DNA from 2 places in the Paenibacillus sp. CFBP13512 genome. Region 2 is predicted to be linked to the other one. Evidence: predicted binding sites of a transcription regulator. Region 2 holds the regulator's gene; the other holds the start of a gene.
The links. The regulator NrdR, encoded in region 2, represses ribonucleotide reductase genes. The targets are predictions, from matches to a motif close to AACACNATATATNGTGTT.
Positions count from the first base shown of each region.

Region 1: the regulator NrdR is predicted to act here: its motif matches at 1,707-1,724, upstream of nrdI (class Ib ribonucleoside-diphosphate reductase assembly flavoprotein NrdI).

Region 1 covers NZ_QGAD01000002.1:328,716-332,152, reverse strand. The annotation lists gene PaeCFBP13512_RS03765 (glycoside hydrolase family 64 protein) at 1-1,263, opposite strand, end outside; gene nrdI (class Ib ribonucleoside-diphosphate reductase assembly flavoprotein NrdI) at 1,913-2,281, shown strand; gene nrdE (class 1b ribonucleoside-diphosphate reductase subunit alpha) at 2,268-3,437, shown strand, end outside.
Region 2 covers NZ_QGAD01000004.1:342,430-345,866, forward strand. The annotation lists gene mutM (DNA-formamidopyrimidine glycosylase) at 1-129, shown strand, start outside; gene coaE (dephospho-CoA kinase) at 139-735, shown strand; gene PaeCFBP13512_RS08070 (lytic transglycosylase domain-containing protein) at 732-1,295, shown strand; gene nrdR (transcriptional regulator NrdR) at 1,421-1,897, shown strand; gene PaeCFBP13512_RS08080 (LysR family transcriptional regulator) at 2,062-2,937, opposite strand; gene PaeCFBP13512_RS08085 (tautomerase family protein) at 3,090-3,437, shown strand, end outside.

The DNA.
Region 1 (3,437 bases), on a different contig from region 2:
ATGCCAGAACTTCGCATAGTAATTAGCAGGTGCAGCTTTGTAATATTGAGCAGGATTACTCCAGTTCGCTTGATTGTCATAGACATGACGATTGATCGCTGAACATGTACCTGAATCCTCTGCAAGTCTACCATTACATAACAAGATCTCCTGCGTGCTGTAATTGCTGTATCCAGCAAAATAATTCGCTTGTGTACCATTTACCCCGAATGCTCCATGAATGGGTGCTACGATCCGGTAAGGCGCTTGTACGTCGGCAAGAGATTGGAATGCTGAAGGTACTTCACTGCGATACTTACTAAATAGACCTGATCGTGTTTCTGATTCCAATTCGCCTACCGTCTGATCGTAGTTACCTGCACGATTCACAAGGCGATGCTGTAAAGGAAAACCAAAACCATCTACACGTGTCGTATTTCCATGATATCCAGTACCATCAACAGTGAATTCTACAAAATCAAAATAGATATTACGGTTAGGGTCAGCAGGGTTATTGATATCCGGGCCTGCAAATCCATCATCATATGTTTTGATATAACAAGGTGAACCTACACAGATAAACATTCGACCGGAATCGATCTTCGGCATATTCACCCAATTGATCTGATCCAGCGTACTGTAGATATTGGCGTAATTGACTCCATTTTTGGTGAGATGCCCTGTAGCATTGTTGAGTGCGGTAGAGATAGGCTTGAGCTGACCGCTATTATCGAGATAACTCCATTGTTTAGTGGCAGGATTGATTCCGAGAATGCCCCAGTAAATCTGATTATTTGCATACGCACCTTTGGTACCATTAAGTACTTTGAACGATAGTACGCCATTGCCTGTAGCTGTAGGAATAGAAGCCGCAGGTATACTGTAGATTGAATCAGAACCTGTTCCGGGATTAGTGGGTGTAGTTGAACCGGATGTGACGGTATAGCTAAAGCTAGGGGTATCATAAGCAGAAGTTCCATTATTGTACGTAAATGAATATTTGATCACTTGACCGGTAGCTACATTGGATACATTTTGAATATACCGCTTAGATCCACTATCATACGTCATACGCAGATTTTGCAAATTACCCGAGTTCACCGAGTAATGGATATCTACCCATGATGTATTTACACTCGAAGAGAACCAGATTGTTGCTGTTGTACCTGAAGTGGTGGCTCCTTGGGTGTAATCAGCCGCAGATACAGATGATGAAGCAGGGGAGAAGAGATTGCTTGTCAGAACAAGTACAGATAAAAGCAAGAAGTAAACCATTTTCTTCATACGTATATCCTCCTATTCAAATTGTATGCGATTGCAATTTCGCTTTTAATTATTTCAATATATGGTAATAAATACAAGACAAAAACCATGTGTAATCCTCATGTGTATTTCTATGCCAAACTTTCTTAATTTAAAGAAACTTTTATTTGCTTTTTTGTTCAAGAACAGCTAAAGTTTTATACTTGAGCGTCTAAATAGACCGGAATTTATGTTCATTTTAAAGTGAATTTATGTTCATTGCATAATCTGGAAATGTTCGGGAAAAAGAAAAACAGAATGCACTATATCTAGTATGTCAAGAAAATTATTTTTTTATAAATGATTATCGAGATGTATGTAAAATACGTGTTCGAATAAGTCCCCGTTGTACTTGGATTTTTGAAAAATTAGACCGTTTTTAAGGCATGTTTGGACAGCGGTGTAGACCTTCAGTTCCTATTGACAACACTATATATAGCGTATATCTTTGATAAAGTCTTCTATATATTGCGGTTGCGATGTTTGAGCAGAGAATATATAGGTTATAGCTAATTATACGCACTAGAGCAGATAACACTGAGATGATATTAGAGCATTGTTATCTGTATTTATATAGTGATTGAACGGATGAAGGGTACTACATATTGAACCGAGAAGGAGATGTCACACCATGCTAATTGCTTATGATTCCAAAACAGGCAATGTGAAACGATTTATCAACAAATTGAAATTACCTGCTGTACAAGCTGTACAGATTGATGAGGCGCTGACGTTGAATGAACCTTTTGTACTGGTTACGTACACAACTGGATTTGGTCAGATTCCTGATAAGGTAGTTCACTTTTTGGAGAGAAATCACAATCGCTTGATTGGAGTTGCAGCAAGTGGCAATCGTAATTGGGGTGACAAATTCGCTCGCAGTGCTGATCTGATCTCTGAACGTTATAATGTACCGGTGGTGTACAAGTTCGAATTAGCAGGTACAACAGGAGACGCACAACGATTTCAACAGGAGGTAGATAAAATTGCGGCATATTGAATTGAACAACTTACTGATGCAACGGGATGAGAGTGGATTTTTCCGTTTGGATAAAGATAAAGAAGCAGTTGTAGAATATATGGAAGAGGTAGCTCGTAAAAGTATCAACTTCCCGGATACAGCAACCAAAGTACGTTATATGATTGATAACGACTACTATGAAGATATGTACAAAAATTATACTTCGCAAGATGTGGAAGAAGTCTATGCGATTACACATAGCTATGATTTCCAATTTCCATCTTACATGGCGGCATCCAAGTTCTATACGGATTACGCAGTAAAAACAAATGACCGTAGTCAATACTTAGAGCATTATGCAGATCGTGTTGCAGTTGTAGCTCTTCATTTGGGACGCGGAGATGCAGTGAATGCCAAGACGCTTGCTAAGTCGATGATGGAACAACGTCTACAACCAGCAACACCTACATTCCTGAATGCAGGTAAAAGTCGTCGCGGTGAGATGGTATCTTGTTTCTTACTTGAAATGGATGATTCACTGAACTCGATCAACCATGTATTGAACACTTGTATGCAATTATCCAAAATTGGTGGCGGTGTAGCGGTCAACTTGTCCAAACTTCGTGGACGTGGTGAACCGATCAAAGGTGTTGAAGGTGCAGCTAAAGGAATTATGCCTGTATTGAAACTGATGGAAGATGCTTTCTCCTATGCAGATCAAATGGGTCAACGTAAAGGTTCTGGCGCAGCATATTACAATATTTTTGGCTGGGACGTTATGGAATTCTTGGATAGCAAAAAAATCAATGCCGATGAGCGTACACGTCTCAAAACATTGTCAATCGGTCTTGTTGTACCGAATCGCTTCTACAAATTAGCAGCAGATAACGAACTATTGCATGTATTCGCTCCTTACAGTGTATACAAAGCCTATGGTAAATATCTGGATGATCTAGATATCGATGAAATGTACGATACATTGCTTGCAGATGATCGTATCAAAAAGAAAGCCATTATGAGCGCTCGTGATATGTTAACCAAAATCGCAAGTGTACAGTTGGAATCTGGCTATCCGTACATTATGAACAAAAGTAATGCGAATAACGGTCATGCACTAAAAGATATCGGTTCTATTCGTATGTCTAACTTGTGTACTGAAATTTTCCAATTGCAAGAAACTTCTAAGATTACTGAT
Region 2 (3,437 bases):
CGTATTTATGGTCGTAAAGCAGAACCTTGTTATGAATGCGGAACACTTGTCGAGAAGACGGTTGTTGGCGGAAGAGGAACACATTTTTGCCCTGTGTGTCAGCCGCTACCTACTCGTCAGAAACATTGAGGTGACATCATGAATATCGGTTTAACCGGAGGAATCGCAACAGGTAAAAGCTCGGTGTCTGCGTGGTTATCCGCTAAAGGAGCCAAGCTGATCGATGCTGATCTGATTGCGCGTGAAGTGATGATGCCTGACCATCCTGTGCTTGCACAGGTGGTACAACGTTTTGGCGCAGACATGTTACAAGCAGATGGAACACTGAATCGTAAAAAGTTAGGTGAACATATTTTCACCCATCCTGAAGAACGCAAATCGCTTGAAGAGATTACTCATCCTGCGATTCGTGAATTGATTCAGACACGTACTTTAGAGCTAGAACAACAATATCCAGATATGTTAGTGGTTGCAGATATTCCATTATTGCTAGAAGCCAAAGGTGTCTATACGTTTGACCAGATTATGGTAGTGTATGTGCCTCAATCAGTGCAATTGGAACGCTTAATAGCGCGCGATGGATTAACAGAAGAACAAGCATGGAAACGAATAAATGCGCAAATGGATATTGAGCAAAAGAAAAAAGTAGCTGACATTGTAATTGATAACAGCGGTACCCTTGAGGATACGTATGCTCAATTGGAAGAGTTCTGGCAGAGTAAAGGTCTTTCATGAAGAAATTGGTTCGTAAAAGAATACTTTTACCACTGTTTATCCTTGTTGTGATCGTTGTTTTTTTCAATAGTCGCTGGTTAGGTTGGATTTATCCAATCGAATACAAAGAAGAGATTCGTGCGCATGCTGCTGCGTATGAAGTCGATCCTTTTTTAGTCGCTGCGATTATTCGAGTAGAAACGAATTTTAAACCAAGTATGGAATCCAAAAAGGGTGCCTTGGGTGTGATGCAATTGATGCCTAATACAGCGCAATGGATCATGGAGCAAGCACACTTAGATAATATGTCACTGGAAACGGTGAAGCATGAGATCGATCCCAATATCCAGATCGGTACATGGTATCTAAGACAGCTCAATCGTCAGTTTGATGGCAATAAGGTGGCTGTGATTGCGGCTTACAATGCAGGGCCTGGCAATGTGAAATCATGGCTCAGTTCCGGTAAATGGGATGGCACACTAGAAGATGCTAAAGATATTCCTTTTGGCGAAACAAGACATTATGTTCAACGTGTATTATATTATTATAAGCAGTATACTGAATTATACGATGCCTTTTAGATCGAACAAACACTATGTTGGATTCTGGAACACATATATTTGATAATAGATGAACTATATATGCGTGAACTTGACTGAAATGATGTCCGAATGAACGGTTGGCGAGAAAGGAAGTGACGTGAGCAATGAAATGTCCATATTGCAGTCACAATGGAACCAAGGTGCTGGATTCCCGTCCAGCCAATGATAATAAGTCGATTCGTCGTCGACGTGAATGTGAAAGTTGCAATCGCCGTTTTACGACGTTCGAAATGGTAGAAGAAACTCCACTGATTGTGATTAAGAAAGATGGTAGTCGTGAAGAATTTAGCCGTGATAAGATTCTTCGTGGTCTAATTCGTGCTTGTGAGAAACGCCCTGTATCTGTAGATCAATTGGATATGATCGTCTCTGAAGTGGAAAAAAGTCTACATACTACAGCGATGGCAGAAGTGGAAAGTCGTGCTGTAGGCGAGTTAGTGATGGAACAGTTGTACCCTGTCGATGAAGTAGCCTATGTACGTTTTGCTTCAGTCTATCGTCAATTTAAAGATATTAATATGTTTATGAAAGAGCTCAAAGGTCTATTATCCAAAGAAGAGAGCGAAAATACGAATACCTAATCAGAGTTACATAAGATTAGAGATCGTAATAACGTTAGAGGATACTTGATAAGCAAAAGAGAGCATCTTTACAGTCACATGTAGAGATGCTCTTTTTGGTATACATTTCTATAAAATAATGAATTATTCCTATCTACTAAATAGCAGATTAAACTCTCATCCTACTAACGACTGTGAAAATAATTCCGCACTTGTTCGATAAAAAGTTGCTGTATCCCACTACTGTATTTCATAGAACGAAGTTGCAGGATACCGATATTTAAAGGGTTATCTAACACTGGAAAAGGCAAGCAAGTATATCCAGAGTCTATGTGCAAGGAAGAAGGAACAATCCCAATTCCATTTAACTGCTCAGCATACAAAGGAATCAGTGATAGCTGATTTAATGTATAAAATAACGGTTCTTGCTCATATGTTCGGAACGCTTTTTCTACCTGTAATCGATACTTGCAAGACGATTGTCCAATAATCAATAAATGCGATAATAACTCGTCTATCGTTACCGTTTGAGCGGTAGCTAATGAATGACCTACTGGTATAACAACAGAGATCGATTCTTGCGCTAAAGGTTCGAATAAGAAAAGATGAGAATATTCAGAATCTGCACATAACGCAATAGTGATTTTTTCCTGTTGCAAACATTCTTCCAAAAAAGCAGAATGACCCACTGTAATCTCGCAATCAATTTTAGGTTTATATTGCCGAAATTCATTTAAAATGTGAGGTAAATGGTAGTCTGCCCATGTTTCTGTGACTCCAATGCGTAATGTGCCTATTTCTTCTTCGTTTAGTTGCTTGGCAATATCGCCTACATAACGCCAGTGCTGGATGAGCTGATCCACTTGTTCTGCAAATCGTTGCCCGGCAGGCGTGAGTGTAGCTTCCCAATTGCGATAAAACAAAGTGATTCCTAACTCTTTTTCTAATCGTTTAATCTGGTTGGTAATTGTCGATTGAGCATAATTTAGCTTTTCCGCAGCCTTGGAGAACGTTCCTTCACGCATGACTGTCTGAAAAGCAATCAATTCTGTCAGATCCATGATCCATCTCCTTTTGCTATCTTCATCGATAAAATGAATGATCTTTATGATTATTATCTATTATATAAATAGAATGATTCTAAGTACAATAAGAGCATACACAACCGCTTAAATATTTAAGAAATTTATTGATCAGATGGAGGATCAGAATTATGCCATTTACAAGAGTCAGTTATATGGAGAATCAGTACCATGCGGAGCAGTTGCAACAGATCAGTGGGGTCATTTTATCAGCGCTGGTAGATTGCTGTGATGTACCGGTAAAAGATTGCTTTCAAGTATTTCATCATCATCAGTCAGAACAATTTATATATGATCCACACTATTTACAAGGAGATCGTTCAGATGGATTACTGTATATCCAGATTACGTTGAAGTCTGGTCGAGGGGTAGTCAAAAAGAAAAAGCTGTATATGCAATTAGCGAAGCAACTATCACAACAAGTCGGCGTTCGGATTGAAGATGTTTTTATCATGTTAATCGAGACTGAATTTGAAGAT